2 regions of the Gilliamella sp. GillExp13 genome follow, and region 2 is predicted to be linked to the other one. Evidence: riboswitches for the same ligand, from Rfam matches in the RefSeq annotation. Region 2 holds a riboswitch; the other holds the start of a gene.
The links. Region 2 has a riboswitch for preQ1 ahead of queF (preQ(1) synthase). Riboswitches for the same ligand answer to the same signal wherever they lie in the genome.
Positions count from the first base shown of each region.

Region 1: linked by a shared signal. The riboswitch ahead of queD (6-carboxytetrahydropterin synthase QueD) and the one ahead of queF (preQ(1) synthase) in region 2 are both predicted to bind preQ1.

Region 1 covers NZ_LZHJ01000042.1:15,601-24,983, reverse strand. The annotation lists gene coaE (dephospho-CoA kinase) at 1-408, opposite strand, end outside; gene lexA (transcriptional repressor LexA) at 664-1,290, shown strand; gene A9G37_RS03365 (hypothetical protein) at 1,372-1,746, shown strand; gene hisM (histidine ABC transporter permease HisM) at 1,874-2,593, opposite strand; gene A9G37_RS03355 (ABC transporter permease) at 2,600-3,283, opposite strand; gene A9G37_RS03350 (lysine/arginine/ornithine ABC transporter substrate-binding protein) at 3,287-4,075, opposite strand; gene clpB (ATP-dependent chaperone ClpB) at 4,498-7,068, opposite strand; PreQ1 riboswitch class I at 7,354-7,399, shown strand; gene queD (6-carboxytetrahydropterin synthase QueD) at 7,403-7,825, shown strand; gene A9G37_RS03335 (7-carboxy-7-deazaguanine synthase QueE) at 7,828-8,442, shown strand; gene A9G37_RS13320 (DUF1176 domain-containing protein) at 8,550-8,864, shown strand; gene A9G37_RS03325 (DUF1176 domain-containing protein) at 8,892-9,383, shown strand, end outside.
Region 2 covers NZ_LZHJ01000019.1:11,612-20,994, forward strand. The annotation lists gene rimI (ribosomal protein S18-alanine N-acetyltransferase) at 1-341, opposite strand, end outside; gene A9G37_RS01190 (DNA polymerase III subunit psi) at 310-717, opposite strand; gene rsmC (16S rRNA (guanine(1207)-N(2))-methyltransferase RsmC) at 806-1,846, shown strand; gene A9G37_RS01200 (hypothetical protein) at 1,957-2,457, opposite strand; gene A9G37_RS01205 (hypothetical protein) at 2,427-2,756, opposite strand; gene hemN (oxygen-independent coproporphyrinogen III oxidase) at 2,965-4,335, opposite strand; gene yihI (Der GTPase-activating protein YihI) at 4,655-5,149, opposite strand; gene coaA (type I pantothenate kinase) at 5,318-6,253, shown strand; gene A9G37_RS01225 (DUF1090 domain-containing protein) at 6,272-6,715, shown strand; PreQ1 riboswitch class I at 6,881-6,925, shown strand; gene queF (preQ(1) synthase) at 6,929-7,402, shown strand; gene queC (7-cyano-7-deazaguanine synthase QueC) at 7,429-8,085, shown strand; gene A9G37_RS01240 (7-cyano-7-deazaguanine/7-aminomethyl-7-deazaguanine transporter) at 8,133-8,813, shown strand; gene A9G37_RS01245 (hypothetical protein) at 9,252-9,383, shown strand, end outside.

The DNA.
Region 1 (9,383 bases), on a different contig from region 2:
TAGTGAAAATGGGGTATCAATTATCAGCACACGATCAGCCCAAGTATGCAAATTGTTTTCAATCAATAACGGCACAACCCAAATTAGATAGGTTGTACTTTGCATAGCAATTTGTTTTTGGGTTTCTTGTTGAATGATGGGATGCAATAAATCATTAAGCCAAAGCCGTTCATGATCATTATTAAAAATAATTTCACGAAGCTGACTACGATCAAGTTCACCATTAGCAAGCAAAATTTCTTGGCTGAAATGCTTAACAATTTGGTTAAACGCATAGCTACCTGCGTGCACAACTTGCCTTGCTATAATATCTGCATCGATAATAGGTACACCTAATTTAGCAAACAAATTGGCAATAGTGCTTTTGCCACTGGCAATACCACCACTGAGCGCAACAACATAAGGCATAAGGCAAATCCCAATCCAACAAAAAATTGCTCTATTATAGCATATATGTAAGTTGATTAAATAATACTAATAAAGAGAAAGATTCAGTTGTTAATTAGCTATTACATTTCCAGAATAATTCACAAAATTAGCGCATAATAACACCCCCCCCCATAAATTAACCACCAATTGAAAAATAAATTAAATAAAACAGTTGTTTTATATTATTAGCTGTATATAATCACATGTATCTGTATATAAAAACAGGAATATGTAATGAGACCGTTAACTGATCGCCAACAACAGATTTATGATTTAATAAAAAATAACATTAAAACTACCGGTATGCCGCCCACACGTGCTGAAATTGCTCAAAAATTGGGATTTAGATCTGCTAACGCAGCCGAAGAGCATCTGAAAGCTTTAGCTAAAAAAGGCGCAATTGAAATGATTGCCGGCTCATCGCGTGGAATTCGCCTTTTACTTGAAACACCTATTGAGCCAAACGAACAGGAAGGTTTACCGCTTATTGGACAAGTCGCAGCTGGTTCGCCAATATTAGCGCAAGAGCATATTGAAAGCCATTACCAAGTTGATCCTTCACTATTTAAACCTCGCGCAGACTTTCTGTTAAGGGTACAAGGTATGTCAATGAAAGATATTGGTATATTTGACGGTGACTTGTTGGCTGTACATAAAACCCAAGACGTTAAAAATGGACAAGTTGTTGTAGCTCGTATTGATGATGAAGTTACGGTTAAACGGTTGTCGCGTAAGGGCAAGCATGTACATCTACTTGCCGAAAATGCCGAGTTTTCGCCAATCAAAGTTGATCTAGAACACCAAAATTTTGCCATTGAAGGATTAGCGGTCGGTATTATTCGTAACGGATCTTGGATGTAAGCAAACTCATAGACGCAAGTATATAGAAGTATAGCCAAAGTTAGTATAAAATAGCATTCAACTAACGTGTGGGAGATTACTATGTGGCTATTTTGGTTATACGAATTTTTAGGGTTTATAGCAGTTTTATTACTCGTTTTTGGGTACTGCCGTTTTAGAGGGATCGGTTTTTGGCTTTTTACTTGGAAACATCTAAAATGGGTTGCTTTAGCTGTATTAATTACTTGGTTAGGTATTGCATTACTTTGTCGCGTTGATTTATATAATGCAACTCACTGTTATTTTAGAGGGGAAAGTATGCGAGCTAACACAAAATATTCTATCTTTTTAGGCGAGTGCCAAGTAGAAACGCCTAGCGGCAGTTATGTTCCTATTGAACGAGCTAGAGCATTACCTGGCTCAAGTCACCATGATGATGATACCGACTCTACAAGCGATTTTTATCCTATAAATTAACATGTTGTCAAATCGACAAACAACCAAAATCCGGCAAATGTCATTACAATTGTCGGATTTTTTATTTTGAAAGATCAATAAAATCATAAATAAATTGCAAAATAATCTGTTTGTTTGAATCAAATTATTAATTGTTTTGCTTACTAGCCTGCTGAAAAGCCAAATAACGTTGCTCCAACTTTCTAAAACTAAAAATCAACATAAAGCTCACACAAAGATAAATCACAGCTGCAATACCAAAAGCATGAAAAGGTTGATAAGTTTCAGCATAAATATCGCGTGCAATCTTCATCACATCTGGCACAGTAACAGTAAAAGCCAGTGCAGTTGAATGCAACATAAAAATGACCTCGTTACTATAAGCTGGCAATGCAATACGAAATGCTCTTGGAAAAATGATATAACGATAAAGTTGAAAACGATTAAAACCAAGTGCTGTCGCAGCTTGAATTTCGCCATTTGGCACATTCCGCATAGCTCCAGCAAAAACTTCAGTAGTATATGCGCAAGTGTTTAGGGTAAAGGCTAACACCGTACAATTTAAACCACTTTGAAAAAAATCTCCTAACCAAGCATTATTTTTAACCACACTTAAGGTATATATACCAGTGTAAATAATCAATAACTGCACATATAAAGGCGTACCTCGAAAAATATATGTAAATAGCCAAATAGGTAGTTTAATCAGTTTATTTTGTGCGTTTCGCCCTACCGCTAACGCTAGCGACAAAATTCCCCCCATTAAAACCGATAAAATAAAAATCCATAGCGTCATCGCAAGACCAGTGATATTATAACCATCGGTCCATAATAGTGATTGCCAATATTGTTGAATAATTTCTAACATGAGTTCTTATAATTTAGTTTTAGTAATGCCAATAGAATAATGCCGTTCAAGCCACCATAAAATGATATTAGATATTGATGTAAAAAACAGATAAAACACCCCAGCAATCAAAGCAAATAACAAAGGTTGGTACATAGCTTCGCCTGCATTTTTAGTAGCTTTAACTAAATCCGACAACCCCAATAACGACACTAATGCTGTAGCTTTTAACACAACTAACCAATTATTAGCAATACCTGGCAGGGCAAAGCGCATCATTAAAGGAAACATTACATACCGAAACACTTGCACTTTACTTAAACCAAGCGCTGTTGCTGCCGCTAAGGTGTTTCTAGAAACAGCAAGATAAGCTCCTCTAAAAGTTTCGGTAAAATATGCCCCATAAATAAAGCCTAACGTAATAATACCAGCGATTAAAGGATCAACTTCAATAAAAGGAGCGTTAAAATAATCAGTTATATTATTAACCAAAAACTGCAAGCCAAAAAAGATTAGCATCATCAACACTAAATCGGGTACACCTCGAATTAACGATGTATAAGCCTGACAAAGCACATTACATACTTTTGAATGACTCAGTTTACCTAATGCACAAACAATACCAAGTATCATGGCCAGTAGTAGCGATGTCAATGCTAAAATAATAGTCAACCATGCACCTTGACAAATTAAAGAAATATACCCCTGCATGGTTTATTTTTTATTACCGTACACATTAAAATCAAAATACTTATTGTTGATTTTTTGGTAGGTGCCATCAGCTAAGAGGTCTTTTAAAGCTAGGTTAAAGGCCTCGCGCAACTCATTATCATTTTTACGAAAACCAATTCCTACTCCAACATCAAAGTAGTTCGCATCGGTTAGAGCATCCCCAGCAAAAATAAAACCTTTACCTTGTGGCTGTTTTAAAAAGGCATAACTGCCAGTGACTTCATCTTGCAATGCCGCATCTAAACGACCTGCCACTAGATCAGAAAATACTTGTAACTGATTTTGATAAGGCACTATAACTACACCGTTCGGACGCCACATTTCGTTGGCAAAATGTTCTTGCGATGTACCTTGCTCAACACCAACACGCTTACCTTTCAATGACTCAGCATTAGGCATTAAATTAGTACCCTCTTTAACAATCAAACGTGAATAAGTCATAAAGATTTCGTCAGAAAAAGCGATCTGTTTTTTACGTTTTTCAGTCATCATTAGCGAAGACGAGATAATATCAATCTTTCTTGATAATAACGACGGAATCAACGCATCGAAGTCGGTCGATTGAAAACTACATTTAATATTGATCTTTTCACACAATGCTTTTGTGATTTCAATGTTAAATCCAGTAACTTCACCATTAGCATCAATAAAATCAAAAGGCGCATAGGACGTATCCGAACCAACTTTAATCGATTCAGGTAACGCAGCATAACTTGCCATTGGCAAGCTTAAACAACCGAAAATAAATAATTTTTTTAATAAATTCTTCATGTTTAATCTTTCCTTTTTTATTTAAGGCAATAATATAACGTGTTCTGAGGTAATTTTATAATAAAAAAAAGTTATTATTGTGCTGTGTAAAATTAGAATTACTTAATGGCAAAAACCCTAGACAAAATAGTTAAAGTTGTTACTTTTAACAACTAACAAAAAGCTAGTTTGATTGAGCTTTGGTTGCAAAACCTTGAAAACGGTTTTAAAAAAATTTTGTCAAAAAGTTTCAGGTAACTATATGTTAAAGTATAAAATGAGTTGTTTAGTTGGGTTCGGGTTTGTGTTGTTATTTTATTCATCAGACATCCATTTTGCGAAAATAATGTTTGTCTGATTAAATTCTAAGTACTATAGGTAAACTAAATTGTATCAAGTATAAAAAACCGACCATAGAGGTCGGTTTGTCTTTTGAAGTTTTATTACTGTTGAGCTTCAATGTTGTCACCAACTAAATCTAGATGAATAGTTTTACCTGGGACTAATTTACCTGACAGTATCTGTTGTGCCAATGGGTTTTCGATCTCTTGTTGGATCGATCGTTTTAACGGTCTTGCGCCATAAATTGGGTCAAAGCCAACCTTAGCTAACTGTTCAAGTGCCGCATCCGAAATATCCAATTGGTAACCACGTTCTCCTAAACGTTTTTCAACGTGTGCTAACTGAATTTTTGCAATCGCTTTAATGTTTTCTTGACCTAATGGGTGGAATACCACTGTTTCGTCAATACGATTGATAAATTCTGGTCTAAAGTGTTTGGTTACAACCGTCATCACTAGAGATTTTATTTCGTCATAACTTAGTTCAACTTGACCTTGAATTAGGTCAGAACCTAAGTTTGATGTCATAATTATGACAGTGTTACGAAAATCAACTGTGCGACCTTGACCATCTGTTAAGCGCCCATCATCCAATACTTGCAGTAAGATATTAAAGACATCTGGGTGTGCTTTTTCGACTTCATCAAGTAAAATTACTGAGTATGGTCGTCGTCTAACTGCTTCGGTTAAATACCCCCCTTCTTCATACCCAACATAACCTGGAGGTGCACCAATTAAGCGAGCAACGGAGTGTTTTTCCATAAACTCTGACATATCTATACGCACCATAGCATCTTCGCTGTCAAACATAAAGTTAGCCAATGATTTGCAAAGCTCGGTTTTACCGACACCAGTTGGTCCTAAGAATAGGAATGATCCAATCGGTTTATTTGGATCTGAAAGCCCTGCTCGGCTACGTCGAATCGCATTTGCAACCGCTAATACTGCTTCATTTTGACCTATTACACGTTTATGTAAGGCATCTTCCATGTGCAATAGTTTATCTTTTTCGCTCTCAAGCATTCTAGAAACTGGAATACCTGTCGCTTTAGATAATACTTCTGCAATTTCGTTATCGGTCACTTTGTTACGCAATAACTTCATGGTTTTGCCTTCTAACTGCGTTGCTGAAGCAAGTTTCTTTTCGAGCTCTGGAATTTTGCCATATTGTAATTCTGACATTTTGTTCAAGTCGCCAGCTCGACGAGCTTGCTCTATTTCAGTACGTGCCTTTTCTAGTTCTGCTTTGATGTTTTGAGTCCCCGAAACAGCTGCCTTTTCTGACTTCCACTCTTCTTCAAGTGAAGCATATTCCTTTTCTTTTTCAGAAAGTTCATCATTTAACATTTGTAGTCGCTTTTTACTCGCATCATCAGATTCTTTTTTAAGCGCTTGTTGTTCAAGTTTAAGTTGAATTATGCGCCTTTCAAGACGATCTAAAGATTCTGGTTTTGAATCCATTTGCATACGAATACTTGATGCGGCCTCGTCAATTAAATCAATCGCTTTGTCAGGTAACATGCGATCAGAAATATAACGATGCGATAATGTAGCCGCTGCTACGATTGCCGGATCGGTTATTTGCACATGGTGATGCAGTTCATAACGTTCTTTTAAACCACGCAAAATAGCGATAGTATCTTCAACTGTTGGTTCGGCAACATATACTTTTTGGAAACGACGCTCTAACGCAGGATCTTTTTCAATATATTGACGGTATTCATCAAGCGTTGTTGCTCCCACGCAGTGTAATTCACCACGAGCTAATGCGGGTTTTAACATATTACCAGCATCCATTGCTCCATCGCTTTTTCCTGCGCCAACCATGGTATGGATTTCGTCAATAAATAATATAATGCGACCTTCTTCTTTTGCTAAGTCTTTAAGCACGGCTTTTAGGCGTTCTTCAAATTCCCCTCGATATTTGGCACCAGCAATTAATGCCCCCATGTCTAATGATAAAACGCGTTTATGTCGTAATCCTTCAGGGACTTCACGGTTAACAATACGTTGTGCTAATCCTTCTACAATAGCAGTTTTCCCTACACCTGGTTCCCCAATTAATACTGGATTATTTTTAGTACGACGTTGTAATACCTGAATAGTTCGACGGATTTCTTCATCACGACCAATAACAGGATCAAGCTTACCTTGTTCTGCTCGTTGAGTTAAATCAATGGTGTATTTTTTAAGTGCACCGCGTTGATCTTCTGCATTAGGATCGTTCACGTTATCGCTACCTCTTACTTGATTAACTGCTTGGCTAAATTTATCTTTATTAACACCTGATCTTTTAAGAAGATCGCCTAAACTGCCCTTATCTTCTAAAGTGGCTAATATAAAGAGTTCTGATGAAATATAGCTATCACCGTTCTTTTGGGATAATTTATCGCAAAGATTTAATACTCGAACAAAATCTTGCGATGGAATAACATCTCCACCCACACCTTGAACTTGGGGTAATCGGTCAATAGCTTGAGCTAATTCTTGTTGTAAATTAACAATATTTGCACCTGCTGCAATCAATAAAGGCATTACACTACTCCCTTCTTGATTAAGCATGGCTGATAGGACATGCACAGGCTCTATATATTGATTGTCTTTACCTAATGCCATTGACTGCGCATCAGCTAAAGCTTGTTGAAACTTATTTGTTAGTTTATCTAACCTCATAGTGTTTATCTCCTGAGCAATAAATTTGGATTAAACGCTTAACACATTTAATCCATTTGCATGTGATCTAAATGAGTGTTGCAACCTAAATTTCAAGAGCAAAGTTAAAATATTTTTTACAAAATTTATACAACAAGATTATCAAGTATGTAAGAATTAATTGACATAAAAATAAAGCTGTTTGCAATTCAAGCAATTACATCTAAATTTCGTTTTAAGATATACTGGTAAGATGACAAATTCACTTTTATCCCTTATATTGTTACCTTTATTTTGTTAGGTTCGCTAACCGTGGTTCGTAACCCATCCCACGAAAAAAAACTAGGAATATAAAATGTTCAAAATAGCCAAAGAGTTTCAATTTGATGCTTGTCACATGTTAGATGGGCACAATAAAAAGTGTCATAATCTGCACGGACACACTTATCGCCTATTAGTTGAAATTAGCGGAGAGCTTATTGATAACGGCTCAAGCCAAGATATGGTGATGGATTATGCCGATTTAAAGCTAATAGTTAAACAACATATTGTCGATCCGTTAGATCACGCCTATCTTTACTATCAACATAACCCTAATGAGTGCCGTATCGCGTCGTTACTACAAGAAATGGATCGTAAAATTTTTGCCTTTCCATGTAGAACCACCGCAGAAGGAATGAGCAAATTTATTTTTGATTGCTTATCGCAATATTTGCCTGTTTCGATGATCAAAGTATGGGAAACGCCAACTTCGTATTGTGAATATCATCGGAGTTAATGATGATTGAATTTCGTATTGTTGAAATCTTCGAATCCTTACAAGGCGAAGGTTATAATACTGGCATGCCTGCCGTTTTTATTCGTTTTGCAGGATGCAATTTAAATTGCGCCTGGTGTGACACTAATTTTCGCAAATTTACTCGATTCACGTTAGATGCTTTAATGACTAAAGTGGGCGAATATAAAAGCAAAAATATTATTATTACAGGTGGCGAACCGACAATGGTTAAAGCGTTACCTGAATTGCTTTTGCCACTTAAAAAAGCGGGTTATTTTATCGCCATTGAAAGCAACGGTCTTGGTAAAGTCGATCCGCTTATTGATTATATTGCGCTAAGCCCTAAATTTTGTTATCAGTCACGCTATCAAAAAATAGCACAACCAATAGCAAATGAAGTACGCATAGTAGCCGAAAATCACTGCAATTTTATTCCTTTTTGTCAATATATTGAAACTCATATCCAAGCCAAACACTATTATCTATCACCTTGTGAAAAAGATGGTGCATTTAATATGTTTGAAACGATAGATTTGTTAGGTAAAATCAACCAAAATCGACTGAATAATAAATGGCTTTTGAGTGTGCAAAGCCATAAGTTTGCCAATATAGAATGATAATTAGGACTAAAGAGAACTAATTAAATATTCATAAAATTAAAAAGTTTCATTAATTTTAATTAAATAATTATTTAATCTATAATAACCTCATATAAACTACTTATATGGAATTAACTGTCATGCGTTTTTGCTATTGTTTTTTGCTAACTTTGTTTACAACTCCAGTTATAGCTTGGGATATAGTTTGTGATAATACTTTAACTTGTCGTGTTATAGAATATAGTGATATATCTGATAAAGAAGTGATAAAATCGTCAATACTATTCAAGCGAAAAGCGGGAGCTAATCAGCCAGTTGAAATTTATGTTAGAACAAAAAATAACAAAGAAGAAAATGAAGAAGATATTGAAATTAAAAACACTCAACAATTGGATAATTCATTGGCTGCATTTATTAATCAAGAGTATTTAGGCGAATAAAAAGAGATACAAAATAATATTTATCAGTTGTCACAAAACCAAGCTACAAAAATTATTCAAGCGTTTACAAAAAATGAGAAAGTTATATTCCGTAACAATAGAAGTCAATCATCCTATACCAATGGCGGATTTTATGATGTCATGTTGACAATGGACAAAAAACAAGGATGGGTTGGTACAACTGGCGCAGTTATAGCACATGGTAATAAAAATGAATCAAACGTTTATGCACCAATACCTGTACCAACTATAAAAAAAGGTAAAGTAATTGATCCAGAACAAAGTCAAGAACTTAATACCAATGAAGTAATTAAAATATTCCCTCAATTCAAAAAATGCTATATACATGAAGCTAAATGTGATGCTTATGATTTAGAAGATCCTTATTATGATGAAACACAAGGATATGATAAAAGATTTCGATTAATTAAATTAGATAATAACCACGATTTACTTGAAACTTGGTGTTGGTTTAGCGCTTATAACTCAGGTAACGCCTATTGGATAATTTCTAACACT
Region 2 (9,383 bases):
AGCGTATTTGATTGTCTGACTTCAAGCCAAAGTGTTGAGATTGGGCAGGGTGATTTTATCGTAATTAACGCATCTATCAAATGGTTGAGCAGCTCTCTTGCTAGTCCTTGCTTTCTAAAACCGGGATGTATTGCAATGTTAAATAAATTTGCTTCATCTGCTACATGTTGGCAAATACAAAACCCAACTATTTGGTTATTAATCGTTATTTTAAAATTGAGATAACGCTCACCTTGGTTTGAAAAGAAAGTTTGTTTTGACCAAGGAATAGCATGGCAAATCTGTTCTAATTCAAAAGCTTCTATTAAATCATGTTCGGTCAGGGTGGAAATGGTTTTCATATTGACATAATTTTTGCCATAGTTGGCGTTTTTGTTGTGGTGTTTTTGCAAGCTGATCTAGACTGGTTGTTTGAATAGTTAATGGGTTAACCCATGACTCATCCAAGGTAATATCAATAAACCAAATTACTGTTTTAATTTCATCAGCAGGAATAATTAATTGTTGTGGAGTTAAAAACAATACTTGTTCTTCAGTTATATGGATAGCATTTAAAATATCATAATAGATTTTTTGTGTTGGTTTTTGTTCTGCAACTATAATCATTCTAATTTCTTCACTTATTTTTGTCGCTATTTCACCTTTGAAAACATTAGCATTCCTCAAAACGTATTGAGTTATATTGCACTGTTTTAGGTACCAATCTTGCTGTGTCATTATTGACTTACTGTTTTTTATTAGAGATTAAAGATAGTTAATTGTATAATCAATGCATCAATTTATAAAGGTTTTTCATTGAGGAAATATGGCAACATCTGCTTTTACTCCAGCAAGTCAAGTACTTGAGCGTCACCAAACATTTTTTAACGATAAAAATGTGTTGATAGCTGGTGATATTCAGGATAGTTATCCATCTATTATGTCGGCAAATCAAGTTAAGATTCATTGCACACAATTTCATACTTATTTACGTCTAAAAGCTAGTGCACGAGGCAATCACACCTATTTTTCATTATTGCCCGAAGCGGATTTTTACGTTGGAATGAATACGTTGATTTACTATTGGCCAAAAACTAAAAACGAAGCACAATTTCAGCTTTCTTATTTATTACATAATATGCCAAAAGACAGTGATATTTTTATCATAGGTGAAAATAGAACAGGTGTAAAAAGCGTGGAAGCTTTATTGAGTGATTTTGGTACAATTCAAAAAATCGATAGCGCAAGACGTTGTGGTTTATATCATTTTCAGGCAGATAGCCGTTTAGCATTTGATCTTGATGAATGGTGGTTAAGTTATCATTTAACTATTGAAAATCAGAATATTGAAATCAAAAGCTTACCTGGTGTTTTTAGCCAAAAAGGGTTAGATACTGGTAGTGAATTGCTGTTAAATGCATTGATGGATCGTACTGATATTATTAAAGGTAATATATTAGATGTGGGATGTGGTTCGGGCATTTTGTCCACGGTGCTAGGTAAATTAAACCCTGATATAGCACTAACGTTATCTGATGTAAGCTGTGCAGCAATTGAATCAAGTAAAGCCACGTTAAACCGTAATCATGTTAATGCCACAGTTGTAGCGAGTGACGTTTTTTCAAATCTAAATGATAAATATCATCTTATTGTTTCGAATCCACCTTTTCATGATGGTAAACAAACTGATTACACGGCCGTTAATACGTTAATCAAAGAAGCAAAAAAACACCTAAAATTAAATGGTTATTTGTGCATTGTGGCAAATTCATTTTTACCGTATCAAACCATTTTAGATGAAACATTCAAAAGCGTTGAAGTGATTGCCCAAACGACGAAATTTAAGGTTTATCTAGCAAGCCATTAATAAGTGCTGTTTATTTTGTTTAAAAAAATAGGGCGATGTTATCGCCCTAGGTATAAAATTTAACTATTTGAAAACAAACTGATTTCACTATTCTTGATATCATATCTGGATTAAGAGAGAGCTTCTTTTAATGCCTGCATTTCATTATAAGTAAAATCACAGCGCATAAATTCTTGGTCAAGAAGAATAGGAACGGAGTTGCTTTCTCCAACTACGGCCAACACATTACATTTATTTCTAATCTTATCACCTATAATGATTGGTCCTCCGTTTGAGTCTTTATTAAAATTGGCTACATATTTAGCATTTATTCCTTGTGTATTGCTTGCACGATATAAGGCAGTTATTATTTTACCATAAGAGACTAATTTAACTGGTACAATAACAGGTGTTAATTTTTGCCCGTTAATTTCATTGATAACTTTTATCATTTTATGTGTTCTTAAGAAACATCCTAAACTCATCCATGTAACCAACAACAATAAAAGAATAAGAACAGTAGTAGTCAAAAATACAGTCCGCATATTATCAATAGCTAAATTGATTGTTACTAGTGATGGATCATCGGTTGAAGCGACAGTTACAACTTGATAATTTCCTTTTTTCCCCAAATGAAAGTATAATCACGCTTAATAACTTGTCCTGTATCAGTGGTAATTTTTACTGAGCAGTTATCAACCATACGTCTTGCACGACATGTTCCTTCTACATCATAGTCAACCACAACTGGATTCTGTGATATTTTATAATCATCAATTAATCCAGGATAATTTCTTATGGCCATAAATAAAGCTAACGCAAAGAGAAGTATTGCTGCAAGTAATCTTCTTATTTGATGTAATGAGCTTTCTTGCTTTAACTTCATGACTTTTAAAGGGCGAGTTGGAAATACTTCTACTAATTTATTCATCAATGCCATTTTATCAATATACTTCTTATTAAAAATAAAAATTTCATGTCTAAAGGCTAAAATTGTGAATTTAAAAGCTAACCTTTAATCACAATAAAACAAATAATTTATTTGTTATTTTTTATTAAATTAGACTAAATATTAACATAATATTTACTTTGTAGGAATTACTCATATTGTTTACAGCAATTTGACAAACGACTTCAAATTAAATAACCCTAGAAAACTGCTGCTGCCTTGCCATTTTTCGCATATAAATATCAAAGCACATACAAATATTGCGTATCAATAAATGTCCTTTAGGTTGGACTTCGATTATATTGTTATTGATTGTCACTAATCCATCTTTTTGCAATGGCGCCAGTAATTTTAAATCTTCAGCAAAATAATCATCAAATTGAATTTGGTATTGTTGTTCGATAACATTTTTATCTAAATGAAAATGGCAGATAAGCTGTTTTATCACATCACGACGAATCTTATCGTCACGATTTAAGGTGAATCCTTTCCATAATCCATGTCCTTTTTGCTCAACCTGAGTTTGATAGATTTTTAGATCTTTTTGATTTTGCGCATAACTATCACCTAACATACTAATGGCCGACACACCAAGTCCAAGTAAATCAGCATCGCCTTGAGTTGTATACCCCTGAAAATTACGATGCAATTTATTTTCTTGTTGAGCAATAGCTAATTCATCAGAGGGCTTAGCAAAATGATCCATACCGATAAAGTGATAACCAGCTTTGGTTAACTTTTTAATGCTAGTTTGTAGGATCTGCAATTTTTGATTGGCATTAGGCAAATCATCATCTTTAATTTTTCGTTGGGCAGCAAAACGGCTTGGTAAGTGGGCATAATTAAATACACTTAAACGATCGGGAGAAATATCAATCACTTTATTGAGCGTTTCGGCAAAACTTTCAATGGTTTGTTTTGGTAGGCCATAAATTAAATCTAAACTAATTGAGTGAAAATTATTTTTACGTGCTTGATTAATAAGAGACCGTATTAATGTTTCATCTTGTTCACGATTAATTAGGCTTTGGATTTCGTGATTAAAATCTTGAATTCCCATACTTAGCCTATTAAAACCAACACTTGCTAAATGGTCAATTGTTTGTGGTGTTATTTCACGCGGATCAATTTCGATGGATAGTTCGGCATTAGCAACAAAATTAAAATGCTTTTTTAACGAGGTAATCAATCGAGTAATTTCAGCATCGTTTAAAAAAGTTGGTGTACCTCCTCCCCAGTGCATTTGTGTTACCGCGCGATGTTTAAATAATTTTGCGCGTTCGGCAATTTCAATATCTAAAATGTCAAGGTATTTGGTAACTTTTTGTGTTTGGCGAGTAATAAGCTTATTACAACCACAGAAATAACAAAGCTTATGACAAAACGGAATATGCACATAAAGCGATAACGGTTTTGTGGGATAACGAGTTGCCGCCGATAAAAATTCTTGCTCATTAAATTTTTCGTTAAATTCAAGTGCAGTAGGGTAAGAGGTATATCTTGGGCCAGAATAATTATATTTTTCAATTAACGCTTGATCCCATAATTGCGTATCAGTCATGCTTTTTACTTCCGCTTATGTCTATCTTTAGTGTTGTTATTTTTATGATTTTTTACTATTGCTTTTTGTTGGTTCTTGATTTTAATTTTGATTCGATTAGTTTTATTTAAATATAACAATGTGCAAATCAATAACCCAAAATATAAACTTAACATAATTAATATTGGCACTATGAATTGCTCACTTTTAATTATTAATTGACTGAATAAAAGTAATGGATTCTAAGTTTAAATTATCAGTAGGAATATTACTTTTGGATGATATTCCTACTCATATCAAGACACATACTATCACGATTGCTAATTATATTTTCCTATTATTAGTTTCGTTTTAATAAACTAACAATATCTTCTTTCTTTTCGTCTAATTCATCAAAATCATCAAAGTCGTCATCAGTATAACCAAGCTCTTGCATCAGTTCATCGATACGATTCAATTTGCTATCAAGATAAATTTGTTGATCTTTAGTGAGTTTGGCTTTTTGCTCGACTAGATCAAGTAACATATCTAATTTTGGATCGTTCTCTAATTGTTCTAATTCTTGTTGAGGTGATAAAATCGTTTTAATTGTTTTAGATTGTTTAACAGGTTTTTCTATATTGTTAGAATCTTCAACAATTAAAGAAATAGTTTTTTTGCTCCCCACTCTTGGATCTTTGGTTGTTTTTGTCGAATTTTTATTATTATTTAGTTTATTAAAGCGAGAGCCACTTGGTAAACCTTTGTGTTTGCGTTTACGCTTCAGTTCCCGAGATTCTTCATTAATCTCTTGACGGCTTTTTTTAGCTTTCTGTTTTGATTTATTTTTTAACATAAAATCTCTGTCTAATATTAGGGTTAATCATTTTACAAACGTATTTTATCAGTAAGTCCAAAATATAGCTATGATGAAGACGTCATGCTAATTTAAGATTGTAAAAAAATAAATTTATGTATAATCTGAGCCGAATAAATTTGTTAGACCGAATTAGAGAACAATAAAATGAAAAATCACTTAAGCCCTTATCTGAAATTCAATCGTCAAGAATGGGCTAGCTTACGTAATACGGTACCAATGACTTTAACAGCAGAAGAATTAGTTTCGTTACAAGGTATTAATGAAGATTTATCCATGGATGAAGTGAGTGAAATTTATTTACCTTTATCTAGATTACTTAATTATTACATCAGCAATAATTTTAATCGGCAAGCTATTTTATCTAAATTCTTAGGTAAAAGTCAAAAAACACCTTACATTATTGGTATTGCAGGCAGTGTTGCTGTAGGTAAAAGTACTACCGCTAGAGTACTACAAGCATTATTAACCCGTTGGCCTGAACATCGCAAAGTATCTTTGGTAACAACTGATGGTTTTTTATATCCAAATAGATATCTTGAAGAACATGGAATAATGAATAAAAAAGGGTTTCCTCAGTCTTACGATATAAAAAAATTGCTTAATTTTGTTGCTGATATAAAATCAGGACAGGCACAAGTTAAAGCACCAGTTTATTCTCATTTAGTTTATGATATTGTCGAAGATGAAGAAATCGTTATTGATAGTCCTGACATTTTGATTCTTGAAGGTTTGAATGTACTGCAAAGTACACTGAATTATCCACAAGCGAATAACCGAGTTTTTGTTTCAGATTATGTCGATTTTTCAATTTATGTTGATGCTGATATGTCATTATTACATGATTGGTATGTAAATCGATTTTTAAAATTTAGGGAGGGTGCATTTAGCGATCCTAACTCTTATTTTAATCACTACTCAAAACTTCCAGAACATGAAGCTACAAATATTGCTAACCGTATTTGGCGAGAAATTAATGAATTAAATTTAGTTGAAAATATTTTACCTACAAAAGAACGAGCGAACCTTATTCTAACTAAAGGTAAAGATCATAAAGTCAATTGTGTTCAATTAAGAAAATAAAATTAAGGAAAAATTCGTATGAAATCAGTAATTCGGTTAGTAAGTAAATTGAGTGTCATTACGTTAGCTATCTCATTATCATTTGGTGCTTATGCTTCAAATGAACAACTAAAGGGACTTACGTGTGAAAGCAAAAAACAGGCTATTGAAAAACAGATTGATTATGCTAAAAAAAATAATAATTCTCATCAAATCCAAGGGCTTGAAAAAGCATTACGTAACTTAAATAAGCATTGTTCAAATGATGATTTAGAAGCCAAATATAAAAAAGAGATTAACGAAAAATCAAATAAAGTGGCTGAAAGAACTAAAGAATTAGAACAAGCAAAATCAAAAGCGAAAGATAAAGATAATGAACAGAAAATTGTCAAACAACAAACAAAATTAGCTGATGCTGAAAAAGAACTTAATGAAGCTAAATCTAAATTATCTGATTTTTATAAAGAATTGGGAGCGAAATAAACGATAACAGGCAGAGTATTTCCCGATTCTTGATTTATTTACTCTTCAACGATATTTTATTATTAACACCATCAATAGTTATTGTTGACGGTGTTAGTTTTACATTTTTTATAAATCTATTGTCATACTAGACTTTTTAAAGCAAAAAGAGTATGGTGTGCACCTTGTTACGTGGTTCGTGAACCTCCCACGCTAAAAAACTAAGGAAAAATAATGAGTAAAATTACACTACTAGGCGATCAGTCTGTTCGCTATCCAACAACCTATTGTCCTGAAATACTCGAAACGTTCGATAATAAACATCCGAATAACGATTATTTTGTTAAATTTAATTGCCCAGAGTTTACTAGTCTTTGTCCTATCACGGGGCAACCTGATTTTGCGACAGTTTATATTTCGTACGTACCCAATATTAAAATGGTCGAAAGTAAATCGTTAAAACTTTATCTGTTCAGCTTTCGGAATCATGGCGATTACCACGAAGATTGTATTAATATCATTATGAAAGATCTTATTAAATTAATGGATCCTAAATATATCGAAGTCTGGGGGAAATTTACACCTCGTGGCGGCATTTCGATTGATCCTTATGCCAATTATGGCAAATCGGGTACTCATTGGGAACAAGTTGCGGCTAATCGATTAGCCAATCACGACATGTATCCAGAAAAAGTGGATAATCGCTAATTTAATCTACCTCAATAGGAACATTAATGCAAACTCGTAAAGCACTAGTTATATTTTCTGGTGGGCAAGACTCAACCACCTGCTTACTGCAAGCCATTGCTGATTATGGACGTGAAAACGTTCAGGCAATCAGTTTTCGCTATGGTCAACGCCACGCAATAGAGCTTGAAAAAGCCAAATGGATCGCTGATGATCTTGTTATTAAACAAACTGTTATTGATACTTCAGTTATCAAACAAACTACAAATAATGCGTTGATTGATGACGCTCAAGAAATTAAAGCAGCTCAAGATGGTGATTACCCCAATACCTTTGTTGATGGGCGTAATATGCTTTTTTTACTTTTGGCTGGCTGTCATGCTAAGCAACAAGGAATTTCTGACATTATTATTGGAGTTTGTGAAACCGATTTTAGTGGTTATCCAGATTGCCGTGATGTCTTTATTAAATCAATGAATGTATCAATGAATTTAGCTATGGACTATGCGTTTAATCTCATCACGCCACTGATGTATTTGACAAAAGCGCAAACGTGGGAAATGGCTGATAAACTAGGTTATCTTGATTATGTCCAAAAACATACCCATACCTGTTATTACGGTGTTGAAGGGGGATGTGGTAAGTGTCCAAGTTGTTTATTGCGCAATAAGGGCCTACAAGAATATATGGCTCAAGCTAAATAAATTCATTCATCATTGGGTTCTCTCACCCCCATTAAAAAGGAAAAAAGATGTACTTAAATGCTCATTCAGAATTGATAGAAAAAAGTTTTACCCGTAAACAAAAGCAAAAAGCGCTTTACTGGTTGGCTTTTTTTCACATATTGGTTATTGCTTCAAGCAATTATTTAGTCCAAATCCCATTCGAAATTTTTGGTTTTCAAACAACTTGGGGGGCATTCACTTTTCCGTTTATCTTTTTAACTACCGATCTGACTATTCGAATTTATGGTGCTAGTTTAGCCAGAAAAATCATTTTTGTTGTAATGATTCCTGCATTGTTATTTTCATACCTGATTTCGGTACTATTTTTTGAAACCCATTGGATTGGATTATCAGCATTGACGGAATTTAATAGCTTCGTATTTCGAATTGCATTGGCTAGTTTTGCCGCTTATTTAGTTGGACAACTAATGGATATTACTGTTTTTAACTATTTAAGAAAAAACAAATCATGGTGGGTTGCCCCAACAGCATCAGCAATATTTGGTAATGGTATTGATACTATTGTTTTTTTTGCTATCGCATTTTATCAAAGTAACGATGAATTTATGGCAAATCATTGGATCGAAATTTCGTTAATGGACTATAGTTTTAAAATTCTAATTTGCGGATTATTCTTTTTGCCACTTTATGGTGTCATTCTCAATTTTATCCTAAAAAAGGTAGTTGCAATGCCTAAAAACAATTAATCATTAAAATCTAAATTTTAGTTACTCACCTAAATAAACATAAACTCATTTATTTTTTTGATGAGTTTTATGTTTAATATTGAAAAATACATTAATATTTCACAACACTCAAAGGTCAATATAGCCTTTTATCCTGCGTCGGGCTGCCGAAGGCTTCATTCTGCATTCTGTGCTAGGTTTTTAGAAAATTTTGCCAAAAACTGGCGCTTTAGTATTTAGTTAGCTATAATTTTGATTATTTTATGGCAAAACGCAGCTCATTAAAAAATAAACAACTATAAAAATAAAACACAAATTAACAGGAGGTTAGATAATAACAGGCATTGGCAGTGCTATACCTTAAATCTATTTAAGTTTTACCGTAATCAAAAACAAACTCCATTTTGCTTTTTATTATCAAATCTAGCGAAATCGCCAAGATTGCCGTCGATTTCCAACTTGTTATCCAAATTAGCCATAGTTTTTGCACCATTGTTGTTATTGCCATATTCAGTGAGTTCGCAGGCGTTGTTAGCTCGGACCTCACAGGTTATTAACGGCTCTGCACCGTATTTGACGCTTGATGGTGGC